Regions from separate parts of the Aeribacillus sp. FSL K6-8394 genome, predicted to be linked through region 1. Evidence: predicted binding sites of a transcription regulator. Region 1 holds the regulator's gene; the other holds the start of a gene.
The links. Region 1 encodes NrdR, which represses ribonucleotide reductase genes. Its sites were predicted from a motif close to AACACNATATATNGTGTT; they were not measured.

Region 1 (10,683 bases):
CGGGCAGTTCATCGGACGCAATACAAGCTCTTCGTTATCCATCTTCATTGGCGGAAACATATCATCTTGATAATGGTCCCAATGGCCGGAAGCTTTATAAAGATCGACGCTGCCGAGAACAGGTGTGTATACATGCTGGTATCCGAGTTTAATTTCTTTATCAACAATATAGCGTTCGATAATCCGGCGGATAGTTGCACCTTTTGGCAGCCAAAGCGGCAAGCCTTGTCCAACCTTTTGAGAAGTGGTAAACAGGTTTAATTCTTTTCCAAGCTTGCGATGATCCCGCTCTTTCGCTTCTTCAAGCATGCGGAGATGTTCTTTAAGCTCTTCTTTTGTAAAAAATGCTGTACCGTATATGCGTTGAAGCATTTTGTTTTTGCTGTCTCCACGCCAGTAGGCGCCGGCTACGCTGAGCAATTTAAATTCCTTTATTTTTCCGGTAGAAGGAACGTGGACTCCTCGGCATAGATCGAAAAATTCTCCTTGCTCATATATGGAAATGATTTCGCCTTCCGGAATATCATCGATAAGCTCAAGCTTTAAATGGTCGCCGATTTCCTCATACATTTTTTTTGCTTCATCGCGGCTTACTTCTTTACGAATAACCGGCAAATTTTCGCCGACAATTTTTTTCATTTCTTTTTCGATTTTAGGCAAATCTTCGTGAGAGATCGCTTCATCCATATCGATATCATAATAAAAACCGTTTTCAATGACGGGCCCAACTCCCAATTTTACATTTGGGTAAAGCCGTTTAATCGCTTGCGCCATTAAATGTGCTGTACTATGTCGTAAAATTTCTAACGCTTCTTTTGTATCAGGCGTCAAAATTTCAATATGGCCGTCTTGTTCAATCGGGGTTTTTAAGTCAATAAGCTTTCCATTTATTTTACCTGCAATGGCTTTTTTCTTTAATCCAGGGCTGATGGATGCAGCGATTTCTTCCGTTGTTGTTCCGTACGGAAATTCTTTTACAGAACCGTCTGGAAAAGTAATTTTAATGGCTTCTTTCATCTTCTTTCCTCCTTTGTTTTTTCTTGCAAAAATAAACACCCGTCCCTAAAAGAAGGGACGAGTGTTGTATGTAAAACCCGTGGTTCCACCCTAGTTCCCGCTCAAAACTTTGAGCGGCTCATTTTGATAACGGAGCAATCCGCCAGCTATTACTTGGCAAAAGCCGTTCACAGCTGAAGTTTAGAGGTGGTAAGAGCATTACACGAGTTAGGAAGGTTTCAGCCTGTGCCTTCCCTCTCTTTGAACTGTGATAATACTCCCGTGTCCTCATCATAACCTTTTCGTGATGAATGATTTCAACCGTATTATAGACTGATTCGCCACCAAAAATCAAGGAGTACTGAAAGAAACTTATCGTTTTTGAAAGCTAGCCCTTGAAAAAAATCGAACCCGTTCCTGAAAGATGTTTTGGATCGTTTGAATCATTGCTTCCTCCTGTTGATCGGAGTATATATAAATTTCTAAAGGAGCAATGGATACAAGCGGGGCCAGCAAATGGGAATCAATATACATCGGGTGGCGATAAATAAATTCCCGATCAATCCACTTTTTCAATTCCAGCTCTTTTATTTCGATGAACTTTTCATTAAACACTTGAAAGGAAGTATCATGCAAAATATGAATCGTTGATAATTTCGGTTTTTTATTGAGAACATATTCCCGCAAGCTTTGAATAAAATTTTGGTATTCCTGCTCCATTTTATACTCTTCAATGGAGAGACCGACATATTCCGAAAGTCTTGATAAATAATCAGACAAGCGGAACTGAATAAATGATTCTATAGAAAAAGATTGGTTTGGCCGAAGGAAATTCGTTAAAGCAGAAATAATTAAGTTTTCCCTCGGCTCAAAATGTTTGATCATTGGAATTTCCGCCCGCTCTCCTTCCAAGATCGATTGAGCAATATGTAAAATTTGCTGTTTTTCATCTTCATCCTCAAAATAAAATTGTTTTTCAATTATAAAAAGAAGGAGACGGGGCTCTTTCACATTTAGAAAAAAATCAACAAATGATGGTACGAGCACATCAGATATAAATGTTTCCCAATCATCTGTTTCACATGTTAATACTGTGCCGTTCAGCAAGGCTGCTTGGAAATCAAAGTTTTCCTTCTCTGTATTAAGCAATTGATGCAGATAAGAAGCTTCTTTTTCCGTTTGAAAAGTTATTTCCAGCAAAAAAAGATCCCCCCCTTTATATAGCAAGTCCTGTTTCTATATATATGGGGGGATGGCATTATTTAGAAGTGTTTGCTGTCCAGCGGCTATTCTTGTCTGCGATTTTTTCCTTTCAATTCCACGGGAATGGCCAAAAAACGAATCCTTTCCATAATTCTTTTTGCCTTTAACTGTTCTATTTCGCCTTTTTGTGAATAAGTCAGGTGGTGTTCCAATTCGCTAAAATTAAAGTTGGATGTAAAAAAGGTCGGTAAATTTTCAAGCATGCGGAATTGGAGAATCGAACCTAAAATGTCGTCTCTCATCCAGCTCGACATCGATTCAGCACCAATATCATCAAGCATTAATACCGGAATTTTTTTAACCGCATCAATCTTTTCATTCAGTGAATGATCTTGAAGAGCGCTTTTTAACTCCCTGACAAACTCCGGAACATATACAAGCATGGAAGGAACGCCTTTTTCCGCCAGCTCATTCGCGATCGCTCCAAGAATAAATGTCTTTCCCACGCCGAAAGAACCGTATAAATACAATCCTTTTAACCGATCATTTTGACCGTATTGCTCAACAAAATCTTGCACGAGAGACACTGCCTTCAGACGGTTCGGTTCGTTTAAATCAATATCCTCAAGGTGTGCATTGAGGATTTCCTTTGGTACATACATGCATTTAATGAGCGATTCTTGTTTTTTTCGAGCATCATATGCTTCTTTTCTCGGGCATTTATCATATTTCAGGTCGATTGTTTTTCTTTCAATAATTAATGTAGGGTGATATCCTTTTAAAATATTTTTGCACTCATCTAAATTTCGACATTCACGGCAAAACTTGCTCTGCGTTACAAATTCATACAGTTTGCCTAAACTGCGGTCAATCATATTTTCATCGATTTGATCTTTATGCTTTTCTAAAAATAACCTGACATCTTTGTCCGATTTTATTTGCTGTTTCAAGTTCAAATACGTTTCCCGAAACCCTTTGCTGTTCATGAATTGTTTTAAATGATTTTGCAGGGATTCCATCTTCCTCCCTCCTTTCGCCTAGTCCTTCTGTTTATTTTTATATTTTTTAATCCGCTCCTGCAGCTTTTGTTTTTCTTTTTCAAACGCTTCCGGATCGATGTTTTCTACCTGTTGATTTTCGTTTTCCAAAAGCCATGAAGGGAGTTTTTCTTTTCGAACGATTTTTTTGCTGTCAGTCTTCTTATCCTTTGTTTCCGCCCAAGTTAAATATTTCTTATGTTCTTTTTTCGCCACATCCACTGCATCCTTCACAGTTTTAATTCCTAATCGAGCCCAGTGGCTGGCAATTTTCTCAACATACGCTCTTGACAATTTCATATTTGTTTTTAGCAGGACATAATAAATTAAAACGTTGACAACTCCGGGAAGCAGCTTTTGCTGAAACATGACATCTTCAATAATTTTCAAATCCGCTGCGGACGGTTCAATACCGCCTGAAATATCTTTTAGAAACTGTCTTGGAGAGATGGATTCAAGCTGTCGAATTAATTCCTTATCTTTTGACTGTTCAATTTCTTCGTCTTTCACCCGCTGATTCAAAGGCTGAAGCCTATCAACAAGCTCTGGAAGACGGTTGCCGTGATTCAGCTTATACCAATCCCTCGCCCATTTTCGCAGCTCGTCTAAATTAATTTGCTCATCATGATCCAAAGAACGGATGACCAGATTTTTCATTTCAATTGGATCAATTCCATAAACATATGCTAATTTCTCAACAGCTTCCTTAACCGCAGGCGTGATCGCTTTTTTGGGCACAATATGCTCTGATAAACCGGCATAAAACAATTGAAAATCAAAGGACTGGTTTTGAATCGAAATCGGTTCTCCAGGCGCATGATCAAAAAGCTCCTGATCGTTTTCCTCGGGTTCCATTGCAATATTGGCTGAAAGCTCAGATGGGTGGATCGATTGGTATACTTCATGAAATGATCTTGTCACATCTTTGGCGTTGCTATCAACCGATTTATCGGAAAAATAGCTTTTCAATCTTTGGTACACCGTTTTTCCAACTCTGTTATATAAATATATGTTCAACATTCCATCATAAAAAAATTGTTTGGGGGAAAGAGGTCGTTGAAGTTCATAAATATATTTTTTCGGTTCGCTTTCATCGACAAGGTATGTTTTTAAAAGACCTATTCCTTCTAATTTCAAACGGTCATGATAAATTTCATTTAATGGGGATTGAGTAACAGCCATTAAAAAATGGTGGGTCGATTCCGTCCCCCAAAGACGGTTTTGTTCAAGCTCGCTCCAAAGCGTCATGTATAAGTTTAACGTTCTTGGCCCGATTAAAGGCTGGTATAGTAATGTAAGAACTTTTCGGTCAAATTCATGAATCAAACTGCTCGTACATTTCACAACGTAGCGATCAACAGGCAGCAGCTCTTTCCAGTGATGATGTCCAATCATTTTTTCAAAACCTTCCCAAATAGCATGTCATAATCTCGCAGCTCTTTATGAACGTTCTTTTTTGATCAGTTCTTTCAATTCCTCAATAAAGACATTTATATCTTTAAATTGCCTGTAAACAGAAGCAAATCGAACGTATGCGACTTCATCAATTTCGGCTAGTCTGTCCATCACCATTTCGCCGATCGTTTCGCTTGATATTTCCGATGTACCTAGATTTCTTAGTTCTTTTTCAATATCATGCGCAGCATCTTCCAATTTTTTTAAAGAAACCGGTCTTTTCTCACAAGCTTTAATCATCCCGCGCAAAACTTTTTCCCTGCTGAACTCTTCACGTGTTCCTTCCTTTTTCACAACGATGAGCGGAATTTCTTCCACTTTTTCAAACGTTGTGAACCGATATTGACATTCCTCACATTCCCTTCGCCTCCGAATTGATCTCCCTTCATCGACTGGACGCGAATCTAAAACACGTGTTCCAAAATGGTGGCAGGAAGGGCATTTCATATCACCAGCTCCAATCTTTTTAACTAAATCAAAAAAGCTCTACCTACATCTTATTAAATAGCATTGGATCAGACAAGAAACTTTCAAGCTCTTGTATTTTTGTTATAGATAATTCGACTGAATGAAATGGATTTCTGTCAGTCCGGTCCAATCAAATGATGTTCGAACCGCCAAACAGTGATGGCAGCCATGCCAATAAAAGCTTTTTTATTTTTGCATCACTACCATGAATGATTTTAAAAACATCAAAGCCTCTTTTTCATAACGGCTTTGCAGGGGGTAGAATAACTCGGTCCTTTGAGGCCGCAAATAAGATGCCTCTAAATACCATTCAATATGAAATATTATTCTTAATTATAATATAAAAAGAGGTGCAGTAAAAAGCTGACACCTCTTTGCATTTCCATTCAAATTTTATTCTGTTTTCACTTTAAAGTGCTTTTGCTTGACCCTGTTTGATTTGAACAGGACCCATACCGCGAGGAATTTCAATATTTTCACGCGTTTGAGCACCTAAAGCTTCAGAAATGTAATCCGCTGCAATATTTGGATTTAAATCACCGCAAGTGTACACATCAATGCTAGCATATCCATGCTCTGGAAAACTATGAATTGTTAGGTGTGACTCTGAGATGATCACAACTCCGCTTACACCCTGAGGCGCAAACTTATGAAACGCAACCTCCCGGATTTCAGCACCTGATTTTAATGCTGCATTTACAAACGTTTTTTCAATAAATTCCAAGTCATTCAACTTATCAAAGTCGCATCCCCACAGCTCAGAGATAACGTGACGTCCCATTGTTTCCATAGCCATGGATCCCCCTTTATAAATTTTTATGAATTCTTCGCACTCTGGTATGTTTAACTACCACGGGGGAAAGTTAGTCCAAAGAGGTCCTAACCCTTTAAGTAGCCACATTACCTTGCGTTTAAGAAGTTCACGAAAAATAGTATATATGGTTTGATTTGTTTTTGCAACATACTTTGTCAAAAATTTTGCGCTGAAAAAAGTATCCAAACAAAAAGAAGAAGAGGGTCAATCTTTGTAAAGATCAACCCTCCCATCATTTTATACAGCTGCGGCCAATTTATTCAATTTGCTTGCTACAAGTTTTGCTAAATCCACAACGCGGCAAGAGTAGCCCCATTCATTATCATACCATGCAAGCACTTTTACCTTTCTTGTTCCCATAACCATTGTCGTTAAACCGTCGACAATAGCAGAGTGCGGGTTTGTGTTGTAGTCAACTGATACGAGCGGTTCTGAAGAAAAATCTAATATCCCCTTCAGCTTTCCTTGAGAAGCTTGGATAAACGCTTCATTTACCTCTTCAACGGTCACATCGCGTTTTAGATCTACAACAAAGTCTACGAGGGAGACGTTTGGTGTAGGCACTCTTAATGCAAGACCGTGCAATTTTCCTTTTAATTGCGGTAAAACTAAGCCGATCGCTTTTGCTGCACCGGTAGTTGTCGGAATGATTGATTGGGCGCATGCTCGCGCTCTTCTTAAATCTTTATGCGGATTATCAATATTTCTTTGATCGTTCGTATATGCGTGGACAGTAGTCATTAAACCATATTCAATGCCAAACTGTTCATCAAGAACTTTTGCAACAGGCGCTAGACAGTTTGTTGTGCAAGAAGCATTCGAAATAATGACATGGTTGTCAGGATCATATTGTTCTTCGTTTACACCGATAACAATCGTTACATCTTCATTTTTTCCAGGTGCTGTTAAAATGACTTTCTTCGCCCCTGCCTCAACATGCATCATCGCTTTTTCACGGGAGTTGAATTTTCCTGTCGCTTCAATCACTATGTCCACATCTAGATCTTTCCAGGGAAGTTCAATAGGATTTCGATTGTTCAAAAGAAGCACTTTATGGCCATTTACAATTAAATGATCTTCTTTTGGAATGACTTCTCCTTCAAATTTCCCATGGTTTGTATCGTATTTAATTAAATGAGCCAATGTTTCTGCTGGATAGCTTGCATTGATTGCTACGATATTCAAATCTCCTTCTAAAATTGCTTTTCTGAATACCATTCGGCCAATTCGGCCGAAACCGTTAATGGCAACCTTAGCACTCATGTGAATATCCCCTTCCGGCATTATGTTACACTTTTTATCTCCTATTCTGTTAATTAGTATATCATATTTATAAAATAACGAAACAATTATTTTAATCGTTTCTTAAAAAATATATACTAAAAATAAAAAAAACCGCTCTATTCACGAGCGGATTAACCAATTCCCCAATTCATGAGAATGTTTTCCAATTGCTGTTCCGTTTCTTCTAATGTTCCATCATTATTGATCACTGCATCGGCAAATTTTACTTTTTCTTTCAAAGGCATTTGTGCATTGATGCGTGATAAAGCTTCTTCCTTCGAAAAATTATTCCTTTTCATTAATCGTTCCAGTTGATTTTTTTCTTCCGTATAAACAACAATCACTTTATCCACTAAATGCTTCAAATTGCTTTCAAATAGAAGGGGAATATCGAGAACTACTGCTTTCGCACCTTCTGAGATCAATTGTTCCTGTCGCCTTTTCATTCCCAGCCTGACCTCAGGATGTACAATACTGTTTAGCTTCTCCCGCTTATCTTCGTTTTGAAATACAATGGAGCCTAATCGAGCTCGGTTGATCGTTAAGTCTTCGTTTAATATTTCTTTTCCGAAAGCATTTACGATCTCTGTATATGCTTTTTTGCCGACTTCTACCACTTCTCTTGCAATTAGATCTGCGTCAATAACTGGAATGCCTCTTTTTTTAAGCATTTCAGACACAGTGCTTTTTCCGCTTGCTATGCCTCCAGTTAATCCAATAATCATTGTCATATCATCATTCTCCTTTATCCTTACATGGCCCAAACACCGATCATTATTAATAATAAACCCGGGATAAATGAAAACTTTTCAAAAAACGAATAGGATGAAGCAAATCGGCCGGATTTCATTCCAATATAAACAAACAGCGTGCTCATACAAGTGACGAAAATAGCTGTTAAAAAAGGTTCATACCCTGCTAAAGCCGCACCGATTCCTGCTCCGAATGAATCGAGCGAAAGAGCGATTCCAAGCAGCAAAGCTTCCACGCCTGTAATCTCGCCAGATCGATCCATATCAACTGCAGCAGGCTTTTTCAATATATGAATGACAATGCCTAACGATTTTAATTCCATATTTAAAATCGTTTTTTCACTCTTTTCCTCATCTTTCTCATCCTCTGATTCATTGTTGCGGAAAAAGGAATATAACACAAACATGCCAAGCAAAATGAAAATAGCTCCGCCAAGCCTATCCGTAAAATAGGGAGGAAGAACACTTTGAGCTATTTGTCCGGCCATCATCGCAGCGAGCAACACAATCGCCGAACAGCATGAAATAGTGATAATCGATTTAATTGGAATTTTTACTTTACGCAAACCGAACGCTAAGCCAACAGAAAAACTATCAAGACTGACTGCCAACGCCAATATTAAAACCGATCCGATTTCCGTCATTTTATCAAATGCCCCTTCTTTCCTTTTATTGCTAACATAGTAATATGAAAACCGCCTAAAATGTGTTCGCTTAAAGAAGGTGGCATAAATCTTTCTACACTTGGCAAGATGAACAAAAATGTGTGCCTCTTCCCCCAATTTTTATTTTTTGGATAGGGCTTCCGCAAATTTTACATTGTTCTTTTTCTCTTGCATAGACAAATAAGTCCAGTTGAAACATCCCGATTTGCCCTTGTGAATTGACGTAGGATCGGACAGTACTTCCTCCTTTTTCAACTGCTTCCTTCAGCGTTTGAATAATTTCCCGATGCAATATTTTCACTTTTTCCGCTGTCAAATCTTTTGCCAGCCGCTCCGGATGAATGCCTGATCGAAACAATACTTCATCAACGTAAATGTTTCCTAATCCCGCCACTATTTTTTGGTCAAGCAAAACCGTCTTGATGTTTCTAGAGGTAGACTGAAGCTTGCTCATAAGTCTTTCAGCAGTAAATTGTTCCGAAAAAGGCTCCATCCCTAACTGGGACAAAGGAGGATGCTTCTCCTCCTCGCCCTTTTGATACAGATGCATAGTGCCAAATTTGCGAACATCCCGATATCTTAATTCCGTTTCATCTTGAAAGCGAAAAATGACATGTGTGTGAGGTTCAATGGGCTTTATTTTTGGATACAGTCCATATCTTCCTTCCATTCGTAAATGTGATACAAGAACATATCGATCTAAATAAAATTTTAAAAATTTCCCTCTTCTTCCGATTTCATTGATTGTTTCCCCTCTCAAAACGCGGCAAAACTGCTCTGCGTCTTCGGGACGTTTGATGATTTTCGGCCATGATACGATAACTTCATCGATGACTTTTCCTATGACAAGCTCCCTTAATGTTTTTCGAATCGTTTCTACTTCAGGAAGCTCAGGCATTATGTTCACCCCTTATCTACACTCGAAAAAGGCGGGGGAGCTTCCCTTTCCGCCTTTTTCAAATTATTTCGCTTCATACCACGTAGAACCGTAAGAATAATCAACCTTTAACGGCACTTTTAGCTGAATGGCATTTTCCATTACTTCCGGAACAAGCTTTTCTAAAATTTCAATTTCATCCTTTGGCGCTTCAAACACCAATTCGTCATGAACTTGAAGCAGCAGCCTCGTTTGCAAATTTCGTTTTTCAATTTCTTGCGCCATATCGATCATCGCTTTTTTGATAATATCCGCTGCACTTCCTTGAATCGGAGTATTCATGGCTGTTCGCTCGGCAAAGCTTCTGATATTGAAATTTCTGCTCGTAATTTCCGGAATATATCTCCGACGCTGCATTAGTGTCGTTACATAGCCTTTTTGCTTCGCCTCTTGGATTATGCCATCCATATATTCTTTAACACCTTTATAAATTTCAAAATATTTTTTAATAAATTCACCAGCTTCTTTTCGGGTAATTCCTAAGTTTTGCGACAATCCGTAATCGCTGATTCCGTAAACAATCCCGAAATTAACTGCTTTTGCCTGTCTTCTCATGTTGGAGGTCACTTTATCTTCTTCGACATGGAACACATCGATCGCCGTTTTTGTATGAATATCAAGATCTTGTTTAAACGCTTCAATCAATTTTTCATCTCCAGATATATGCGCAAGCACTCGCAGTTCAATCTGGGAATAGTCCGCAGCAAAAATGACCCAATCTTTTTCAGAAGGGATAAATGCTTGACGAATTTTGCGGCCTTCCTCAAGGCGAATCGGAATGTTTTGCAAATTCGGGTCTGTGGAGCTTAATCTTCCGGTTTGCGTTAATGCTTGATTAAATCGGGTGTGGATTTTATGCGTATCACGATGGACAACCTTCAGCAACCCTTCAATATACGTCGATTGAAGCTTTCCGAGCTGCCGGTAATGCAAAATTTTCTCCACAATTTCGTGTTGTCCTCTCAATTTTTCTAAAACGTCCGCAGAGGTCGAATACCCCGTTTTGGTCTTTTTCAAAACCGGTAGATTGAGCTTTTCAAATAAAATCGGCCCAAGCTGCTTCGGAGAATTA
Region 2 (10,683 bases), 260 kb from region 1:
TAGAGGCATTAAAAGAAATGATGAACGCCGAAGTAGCATCAGTCATTGTACAGCATCCAAATTTTTTCGGCCAACTTGAACCGCTTCACCAAATCGAAGAGATCTCCCATTCCGAGAAAAGCTTATTGATTGTTTCAAGCAATCCTCTTGCTTTAGGTGTGCTTTCACCGCCTGGTTCATTTGGTGCGGATATCGTAGTAGGCGATGTTCAACCGTTTGGAATTCCAATGTCTTTTGGCGGTCCAACTTGTGGATATTTCGCCGTAAAAAAAGAGCTGATGAGAAAAATTCCTGGGCGACTCGTCGGTCAAACAGTAGATGAAGAGGGGAAACGAGGCTTTGTTCTCACTCTGCAGGCAAGGGAGCAGCATATCAGAAGGGATAAAGCTACATCAAACATTTGCTCCAACCAAGCGTTAAATGCTCTTGCCTCTTCTGTTGCCATGACTGCTCTTGGAAAAACAGGTGTAAAAGAAATGGCTTATCAAAATATCCAAAAAGCAAACTATGCGAAAAAGATGTTTGAGAAGAAAGGTTTTTCCATTCCGTTTCAAGGTCCAATGTTTAATGAGTTTGTCGTGAAGCTGTCCAAACCAGTTTCTTTGGCCAATAAAAAGCTGCTCGAAAAGGGAATCATCGGCGGCTACGACCTTGGCAGAACGTATCCGGAACTTGAAAAACATATGCTTGTAGCGGTAACAGAGCTTCGTTCGAAAGAAGAAATCGATTTATTTGTGAACGAGTTGGAGGGATGGCAATGAAGGATCAACCGTTAATTTTTGAAATATCAAAACCAGGACGGATCGGATACAGCCTGCCTGATTTAGACGTACCGGAGGAAAATATTGATCAGCTGATTCCTAGTGACTATTTGCGGACAGAAGATGCCGAGCTGCCGGAAGTATCAGAACTTGACATTATGCGCCATTATACTGCTTTGTCGAAGCGGAACCACGGTGTGGATTCCGGTTTTTATCCGCTTGGTTCCTGTACAATGAAATATAATCCGAAAATAAATGAAAATGTGGCAAGATTAACTGGCTTTTCTTATATTCATCCATTACAGGATGAAGCGACGGTTCAAGGAGCAATGGAATTAATGTATGATTTATCAGAACATTTAAAAGAAATTACAGGTATGGATGCTGTTACATTGCAGCCGTCTGCAGGGGCGCACGGAGAGTGGACGGGGCTCATGATGATTCGCGCCTACCATGAGGCAAATGGAGAAAAACATCGAACACAAGTGATTGTACCTGATTCAGCCCATGGAACAAATCCTGCTTCAGCGACCGTTGCCGGTTTTGAAACTGTCACGGTGCGATCTGATCAAAACGGACTTGTCGACTTAGACGACTTAAAGAGAGTGGTAGGAGAAAATACAGCTGCTCTTATGTTAACAAACCCAAATACGCTCGGTTTGTTTGAAGAGCATATTGTAGAGATGGCGGAGATTGTTCATTCAGTTGGAGGAAAATTGTATTATGACGGAGCGAATTTAAATGCAATTTTAGGCAAAGCGAGACCAGGGGATATGGGCTTTGATGTCGTTCATTTAAATCTTCATAAAACGTTTACAGGCCCCCACGGGGGAGGGGGTCCCGGTTCAGGACCTGTCGGTGTCAAAAAAGAGTTAATTCCTTTTTTGCCGAAGCCTGTGCTCGTCAAGGATGAAAATGGATTTCGTTTCGACGAAGACAGGCCGCAATCGATCGGACGAGTAAAATCATTTTATGGAAATTTTGGAATCAATGTGCGGGCATACACATACATCCGCTCCATGGGTCCGGACGGTTTAAAGGCGGTTTCTGAAAATGCGGTATTAAATGCGAATTATATGCTGAAAAAATTAGCGCCTTATTACGAAATGCCGTATGACCGCATTTGTAAACACGAATTTGTCTTGTCTGCGAAACGGCAAAAGAAGCTCGGTGTCCGTGCGCTTGATATTGCAAAAAGGCTTCTCGATTTCGGGTATCATCCGCCGACAATTTATTTTCCGCTCAATGTTGAAGAATGCATGATGATTGAACCGACTGAAACGGAATCAAAGGAAACATTGGATGCTTTTATCGAAGCGATGATTCAAATTGCTAAAGAAGCGGAGGAAGAACCGGAAATCGTTCAAGAAGCTCCTCATACAACAGTCGTCAAAAGGCTCGATGAAACACTCGCAGCAAGAAATCCGATATTAAAATATGAAAAAAAGTAAGGATTCGCGTTTTGCGAATCCTTATCTTTTATACTTCATTTTATTTCCCTTTTTTAATTTTTCCAGTCCACTTTTTAAAGCCGCCCTTTAAATAATAGAGCTCCTGATAGCCTTTTTTCTTCAGCATTTGTGCGGCTCGCCCGCTTCTTGCACTTGACTGGCAATATAAATAAACCGGTTTGTCTGGGCGGATTTCTTTATAGCGCTGTCTCAATTGGGAAAGGGGAATATTTCTTGCTCCTAAAATGTGGCCACCTTCAAATTCATTCGGCTCCCGCACATCGATGAGCTGCGCTTTCCGATAGCCGGCTTTAAATTCTTCCTCCGTTAATCCTTTCATAATCTTTTTTTGATATAAAAATGTGGCCAAAAAATAAATGATAATAGCTGCAAGAATGAGCAATGACCATTCCACGCTTGTTCGACTCCTTTTTATTTGTTTGAATTTATTTGTTTGAAGTTCATGTGAACATACATACGAATGTTGGACAACATTTATTATATAAAACAAGAATGGAAATGTCATTTCTTTTCGGGCGTTTTATTTAACAATATCCTCTTCATTTGATAGACTAAAAAAGCAAATATAAAATAAAGAGGGTTGCGATATGGGAAAAGAAATATGGAATTATATTGATTCTGGCTTTTCATCCCCTTTTTACAATATGGCTCTTGATGAAGCTTTATTGGACTGGCACAGTGAAGGAAAAATCGCTCCGACGATTCGTTTTTACGGATGGAATCCGCCGACATTATCCATCGGCTATTTTCAAAAGGTTGAAAAAGAAATTGATATGGATGCTGTAAGACGGCACGGCCTTGGCTTTGTACGAAGACCAACAGGCGGAAGGGGCGTGCTGCATGACAAGGAGCTTACATATAGTGTCATCGTATCCGAAGATCATCCGCGAATGCCCAAAACCGTGACAGAGGCTTATCGTGTAATTTCGGAAGGAATTTTGCATGGATTTCGCTTGTTAGGCTTAGACGCTCATTTTGCAATTCCAAGAACGGATGAAGAAAAACAGCATTTGAAAAATCCGCGGTCATCTGTATGCTTTGATGCACCGTCTTGGTATGAGCTGGTAGTTGAAGGAAGAAAAGTTGCCGGGAGTGCCCAAACTCGCCAGAAAGGCGTTATCCTGCAGCACGGCTCGATATTGCTAGATTTAGATGAAAAGCTGCTGTTCGACTTGTTTAAATATCCTAATGAGCGAGTCAGGGAAAGATTAGAGAAAAACTTTAAAAATAAAGCGGTGGCGATCAACGACCTTAGAGAAACTCCAGTCACAATGGAAGAGGCATGGAGCGCCTTTAAAAAAGGGTTTGAATACGGGCTTGATATTGAGTTGAGACCGTACCAATTGTCTAGCGAACAAGAAGAGTATGTGAAAAAACTGGCTAAAGAGAAATATGAAACTGAAGAATGGAATTTTAGAAGATGAAGCGGCGAACATGCCGTTTTTTGTATGATCAAAATGAAATGGATCGTTGCTTGTAAATCAAGGTGCCGATGTGTTTTCAAAAACTGCAACTGACAAATTTCTTCAAATACCGCCGGAATGATTCTAAGATCATTAAATTTCTTTTCCTTGCTTCTTTTTTTGGTTAGTTTTACATTTGACATTTTCATAATGTAGTGTATATCATACAATATATAGAGCAAACAAATGTTCTTTAGCACAATATATTGTTATTTTTTCGTTGATAATATCATCTAAATGTGGTAACGTATATCAAGTACGATATTTTTAAGGGAGTTGTGAATATGACAGTGGCGCTGAATGAGAAAATGAAAATTGATGTGGAGAAGCTGAATAAAGATATCAGCCTTTTCCCGCAGGTGCATCCGATTACGGAAGATATGAAAATCACGCACAAAGGTGTTTCGCGCCTTGTAATGCTGGACAGGTATTCATTTAAAGACACTGAAAAAATTACGCTATCTGAAGGCGATTTTGTAGTGCTGACGATCAAGGAAGATCCAAAATTTCCTGCAAGAGGGCTAGGCTACATTAAAGAAATTGATTGGGAAAATAAAAAGGCAAAGGTTCAGGTCGAAGAAGAGTTTCGTCATACTCTTGAAAAGCCTGAAGAACGGGAGACGGGAATCATCGTTCGCTCTTTAGATGTCATCGAAAAACCGCTTGAAATTTTTTATGAACAAATTGCCAAAAGAAATGCAACAGGTCTTGCTGCTGTTGAAAAAACAGAAGAAAAAAGAAAAGAATGGTTTGAAAAATTTTATCAAGAGCTCGTCAATCTGCATTTTATTCCGGCTGGCCGGGTTCTTTACGGCGCAGGAGCAGGAACCGAAGTGACGTATTTTAACTGCTATGTCATGCCCTTTGTAAAAGATTCCCGTGAAGGGATCTCTGAACACCGCAAACAAGTAATGGAAATTATGAGCCGCGGAGGCGGTGTCGGCACGAACGGTTCAACATTGAGACCAAGAAACACATTAGCTCGTGGTGTAAACGGCAAATCATCAGGATCTGTGTCGTGGCTGGATGACATTGCAAAATTAACCCATCTTGTTGAACAAGGTGGCTCACGGCGAGGAGCCCAAATGATTATGCTGGCCGACTGGCATCCTGACATCATTGAATTTATCGTTTCCAAAATGCAAAACCCGCGCATTTTGCGCTACTTAATTGAAAATACAAATGATGAAGGAATTAAGAAGGCGGCTGAAGACAAGCTCAAATTTGTTCCTCTTACACAGCAAGAGCGCGACATGTATCAAGGAATTGTCAACTTTAAAAATGTTCCGGGCAAAGGAGGCTTTTCAGACGCTGTTATTAGAGAGGCGGAATTAAAGCTTCGAGTCGGAGGAACATATACTGTTCATAATCCGGAATTTTTAACTGGCGCTAACATTTCTGTCTGTTTGACGAAAGAGTTTATGGAAGCAGTGGAAGAAGATCGGGAGTATGAGCTTCGCTTCCCAGATGTGGAAAGCTACAATGATGAAGAAATGAAGATTTACAATGAAGAATGGCATAAAGTTGGCGATGTGCGCGAGTGGGAGAAAATGGGGCATCGCGTGCGCGTGTACCGCAAAATTCGCGCAAGAGAGCTTTGGAAGCTGATTAACATTTGTGCAACCTATTCAGCGGAGCCAGGTATTTTCTTCATTGACAATGCCAATGATATGACGAACGCAAGAGCATACGGTCAAAAGGTTGTTGCAACAAATCCGTGCGGTGAACAGCCTCTTGCACCATATTCCGTCTGCAACTTAGCAGCAGTAAACTTGGCGAAGATGGTCGACAAGGAAAAGAAAGCTGTTGACTATGAAAAGCTCAAACGAACTGTGGAAATCGGCGTCAGAATGCAAGATAATGTCATTGATGCTACGCCTTATTTTCTCGAAGAAAACAAAAAGCAAGCGCTGGGTGAACGGCGCATCGGCTTAGGCGTTATGGGTTTGGCGGACTTGCTTATCTACTGCGAAAAAGAATATGGAGCAGAGGACGGCAACAAGCTTGTTGATGAAGTGTTTAAGGTAATTGCAACGACCGCATACCGGGCATCAATAGAACTGGCAAAAGAAAAAGGCAGCTTCCCGTTCCTAGTCGGCGAAACGGAGGAAGAGACGCAAAAATTAAGACAAGCCTTCATTAATACAGGATATATGAAAAAAATGCCGGAAGATATTCGCGAAAACATTTTAAAATATGGTATTCGCAACTCGCATTTGCTGACGGTAGCACCGACAGGATCAACTGGCACTATGGTTGGCGTTTCTACAGGTCTTGAGCCATATTTCTCCTTCTCGTACTACCGAAGCGGGCGTCTTGGCAAATTTATTGAAGTAAAAGCGGATATCGTTCAAGAATATTTAAACGAACATCCGGAAGCTGATCCGAATCATTTACCGCATTGGTTTGTGTCAGCGATGGACTTGTCGCCTGAAGCTCATGCCGATGTGCAATGTATCATTCAACGATGGGTCGATTCAAGCCTTTCCAAAACAGTAAATGCGCCGAAAGGCTATACAGTTGATCAAGTGCAAAAAGTATATGAGCGCCTATGGAAGGGCGGAGCAAAAGGCGGAACTGTTTATGTAGACGGAAGCCGTGATACCCAAGTCCTGACATTAAAAGCGGAAGAAAATGTATTGAATGACGACATTCCGGAATCGACGAAAGAAAATGAAGGTAAAGTTGTGTTAATGAACACTGTTCAAGATTTGCGCTCAACTGATGTCACATATGGCAACGAAGTCGGCAATACATGTCCTGTTTGCCGGGAAGGAAAGGTTCAAGAAATCGGCGGCTGCAATACTTGTACAAAATGCGGTGCCCAATTGAAATGTGGATTATAATAAAGCGGCAGACTTGTTCTGCTGCTTTATTCTTGTGCGCCCGGCATGGGTGTAATCTATAGGGTGAAAGTCCCGAGCTGCGAAGGCAGAAGTAGCAGTTAGCTTAACGCAAGGGTGTCCGTGGTGACGCGGAATCTGAAGGAAGCGAGCGGCAAACTTTAAGGTCTCTCGGAACACGAACTTCATATGAGGCTAGGTATCACTGGGTGAGTTTGCATGACAAAACAAAGCCCTTTCTGCCGAAGGTGATACAGAGTAAATGAAGCAGATGGATGGAAGGAAAGATTACACTCTTACCCGGGGAGGTCTGGCTGGCACGCCAAGTAACCTTGGTAACCTATCTAGTGATAGATAGCTGAACAGTCAGAAGTCAGCAGAGGTCATAGTATTAGTTGGTCTAGAACAACTAAGAAGGACCGAACAATTAAGAGAGAATAGCCCTTGGCATTCAGTGAGTCATGATGAACACAGAAAACGTAGTACCTCACTTGAGGGAGGAAGCGGTGAATCCCGTGGGAGACCTCTTGGAGGGTGGAGTGACCACTGGCATAAAGAGAACAGCTATTCACGGAAGTTATAAAGACTTGCGTCAATTATCTTAATTGAACCGCCGTATACGGAACCGTACGTACGGTGGTGTGAGAGGACGGGAGTTAATCGCTCCCTCCTACTCGATTGAAAACAAACTTCTAAACATCGTTTTCCCTTCTTAAAATGTAGTAACGGAATAGTAAGGAGGGAATGCTTTGAAAATTGACGGTGTTTTTTCTGGTGGAGGGATCAAAGGCTTCGCTTTTATTGGAGCATACAAGGCCTTGGAGGAAAAAGGATTTGAATTCGCCAGGGTTGCTGGCACGAGCGCCGGTTCGATCATTGCCGCTCTCATTGCAGCCGGCTACAAAAGTGATGAAATCCTTTCTTTGATGGACAGCTTAGAGCTGCGAAAGTTTTTAGATAAAAGAAAAGGAATTATGTCATTTATGCTCATGAAATGGATCAGTGTTTATTGGCGGATGGGACTATATAAAGGACAATTTTTAGAAGAATGGATGGAAGAAAAATTAAAAGCAAAAGGAGTTTCAACATTTGCAGATTTGCCGAAAGGAAAGCTTCGTGTGATTGCCTCCGACCTTACGAACGGAAAAATTGTTGTATTGCCGGACGATTTAAGCAAATATGGAATCAATCCTAATAGATTTTCTGTTGCAAAGGCAGTCAGAATGAGCTCATGCCTCCCGTATTTTTTTGAACCTGTCAAACTATGGACGAAGGATGGCGTCAGTATTGTTGTCGATGGAGGAGTGCTCAGCAATTTCCCGATTTGGCTTTTTGATGGAAAAATAAAAAAAAGACCGATCCTCGGTTTTCAGCTTAGCGCGCATATAGAGGAAAGGCCAAAAAATGAAATAAAAAACGCTTTATCAATGTTTCATGCGTTATTTGAAACGATGAAAGAAGCGCACGATGCAAGGCATATTGCTACAAGGCATGAACGCAGCATCGTTTTTATTCCGGTTGAAAATATTTTAACGACGGAATTTAAAATTACGAATGAGAAGAAACAGGAATTAATTCAGCTCGGCAAAGAAAAAACGGAAACCTTTTTAAAAAAGTGGTCCTATTAGAAAAGAGCTCTATTTTTCTTTTTTCCTTTTTTACCTTCGATGACTGTCAAATGATTGTTTTCTCTCCGCCTTTTAGCAGAGATAGCCGTTTTGTTTTTTTTGTGGAGTACGTGCTTTTGAGCATAATGTATCTTTTTGTCTTTAAATCTTTTTTTCGATCTTTTCGCAGCTTTTAAAAACTGTGAATACTCATTATTTGTACGTTTTTTCATCACTAAGCGATAAATGAGGATGATGATCCCGATGACAACCGCCCAAATAAACAATTTGAAAAAAGTCTTTGGATTGAAAAAGAGCATATAAATAAGCCCTAAACCTCCTAAAGTAGCGATAACGGCGAATACGGGATGGACGGGAAAACGATTCATCTAAAGGCCACCTCCATCAGTCATTTTCAAGAAAAAGAAAAGCTCTCGTTTATCAAATCAACCAATACGCTCCATTTTTTCCGTCTCTTCTTCCAATAAAAGCAGCTTTTGAAAGCTTGCAATCGCTACTTCCACTTGATCGTCTGTAGGTTCTTTTGTCGTCAGCAGCTGAAGCCATAGTCCTGGATAACCAAGATATTTTAAAACAGGCTTATGCCGCAGCTTATTTGTAAACTGCAATACTTCAAATGAAATGCCGAGAACAACCGGTATAAGAGCGATTCGGTCAACAACGCGAAGCCAAAGCGGGTCTGTCGGAACGAGCAGATACACAAATACTCCAACAATAACCGTAAACAAAATGAAACTGGAACCGCATCGATAATGAAGTCTTGATTGTTTTTGTACATTTTCAACAGTTAAAGCGAGCCCGTTTTCATAGGCGTTAATCACTTTATGCTCAGCCCCATGGTATTGAAAAACACGCTTTACTAAAGGAGTCATCGAGATGAAATAAATATAAGCAAGCAACAGCAAAAGCTTAAAAAAGCCTTCGAGCAAAATTTGCCCCACATCCGATGAGATGATCGGCCTGAACCATTCTGCGATAAACACTGGAATTAAAGTAAAGATAAATTTGCCAAGCAAAAATGACAGCACTCCGACAGCAGCAGCTCCTAAAATGAGTGAAAGCTTAGACTCTTTTTTTTCTTCTGACAATAATTTTTCATCATCGGCTGGATCAACATCGTATCGATCTGAAGAATAGCTTAAATGCTTGGAGCCGTTTGCGCTTGCTTCAATAATGGCGGCAATTCCGCGAATAAAAGGAATTTTTTTAAAGCGGGATAATATAGGATGTTTTTTTCGCGGCAATTGAAAAAAATCAATTGAATTGTCTTTTCTCCTGATCGCTGTGACGAAATGATGCTTCCCTCCAAACATAACTCCTTCAATTACCGCTTGCCCGCCATACATAGTCTTTTCGTTTTTCATGACGCACCAACCTGCCTATCTATATAATAAAAAAGCTATTGAAAAGTTTTATTTATTACTATTCTACAAAAAATTAGATGAAACCTCTAGGTTGGATGTGTCTTTTTTCCAATAGAGCGGCGTGAAAAACTTTATCATTATTTAGTATGAATGAAATAAATTTTTTTATACAAAAAATAAACTTTTCATGAAAAATTCATCAAGAAAAGAAAAGTGGACATATTAAAAAAGGGAGGTGGACGGATGCTTAACAGCGAAAAAAAGAATTCTACTGGTAAGGAAAAGAAAAAAGAACCATTCCGATCCTTTTTTCTGAAAATTGTTGTCATTGGTTTTACTGGCGGAGTATTATGGAGTTTGATAGGATATTTAGCGTATGTGTTGAACTTTACGAAAATCGGGCCAAATCGAGCTCTCATGTTATTTGCCTTTGATAATTGGAAGAACGGAGTCGCTGGGCATTTTGCGGGAGCTGCATTCATAGGCATCATTTCTATACTTACTGCATTTTTATATTATGTTCTGTTCAAAAAAGTTCGGTCAATATGGGGAGGCATTGTTTTCGGAGTCGCGCTGTGGGCCGTTGTTTTTTGCTGGCTGGGACCGGCTTTTCTAAAAATCGATCCGCTCGGTCGGCTTGGTACAAATACCATTGTCACCTCCATCTGCTTGTATGTGCTGTTTGGTGTTTTTGTCGGGTATTCCATTTCCTACGAATATGGGGAGCGTCAATCATAAACTAAATGATGAGATTATAGAACTGTGTCAGGGTCACAAGATCCAATCATAAACTAAATGATGAGAGATCAAGAATCTTATGGTAGAATGTTCATAATACTGGACATTCTTTTTTAATACATGATAGAAAGGTGTAATCGATGGAGAGAATACTTGTGATCAATGGCCCGAATTTAAATTATTTAGGCGTGAGGGAGCCGCATATTTACGGAAAAAAAACATTGGCAGATTTGGAAAATGAATTGAAATCTCTCGGTGAAAAAAAACAAGTTCAATTTTCTTTTTTTCAATCGAATCATGAAGGAGAGATTATCGATAAGCTTTATGAAGCCGATCAACAATTTGATGGAGTGATTTTAAATCCAGGAGCTTTTACTCATTACAGCTATGCGATACGGGATGCAATTGCCAGCA

Region 2: the regulator NrdR is predicted to act here: its motif matches at 3,892-3,909, upstream of NSR00_RS07210 (vitamin B12-dependent ribonucleotide reductase).

Annotation. Positions count from the first base shown of each region.
Region 1 covers NZ_JBBPAA010000001.1:1,790,309-1,800,991, forward strand. The annotation lists gene thrS (threonine--tRNA ligase) at 1-1,017, opposite strand, end outside; T-box leader at 1,068-1,300, opposite strand; gene ytxC (putative sporulation protein YtxC) at 1,369-2,196, opposite strand; gene dnaI (primosomal protein DnaI) at 2,283-3,218, opposite strand; gene NSR00_RS08505 (replication initiation and membrane attachment family protein) at 3,237-4,631, opposite strand; gene nrdR (transcriptional regulator NrdR) at 4,677-5,138, opposite strand; gene speD (adenosylmethionine decarboxylase) at 5,569-5,949, opposite strand; gene NSR00_RS08520 (glyceraldehyde-3-phosphate dehydrogenase) at 6,211-7,236, opposite strand; gene coaE (dephospho-CoA kinase) at 7,389-7,988, opposite strand; gene ytaF (sporulation membrane protein YtaF) at 8,009-8,791, opposite strand; gene mutM (DNA-formamidopyrimidine glycosylase) at 8,748-9,572, opposite strand; gene polA (DNA polymerase I) at 9,636-10,683, opposite strand, start outside.
Region 2 covers NZ_JBBPAA010000001.1:1,525,950-1,536,632, reverse strand. The annotation lists gene gcvPA (aminomethyl-transferring glycine dehydrogenase subunit GcvPA) at 1-761, shown strand, start outside; gene gcvPB (aminomethyl-transferring glycine dehydrogenase subunit GcvPB) at 752-2,212, shown strand; gene NSR00_RS07220 (rhodanese-like domain-containing protein) at 2,253-2,627, opposite strand; gene NSR00_RS07215 (lipoate--protein ligase family protein) at 2,821-3,657, shown strand; gene NSR00_RS07210 (vitamin B12-dependent ribonucleotide reductase) at 3,981-6,542, shown strand; gene NSR00_RS07205 (patatin-like phospholipase family protein) at 7,289-8,167, shown strand; gene NSR00_RS07200 (SA1362 family protein) at 8,164-8,535, opposite strand; gene NSR00_RS07195 (DUF1385 domain-containing protein) at 8,593-9,531, opposite strand; gene NSR00_RS07190 (YqhR family membrane protein) at 9,775-10,269, shown strand; gene aroQ (type II 3-dehydroquinate dehydratase) at 10,410-10,683, shown strand, end outside.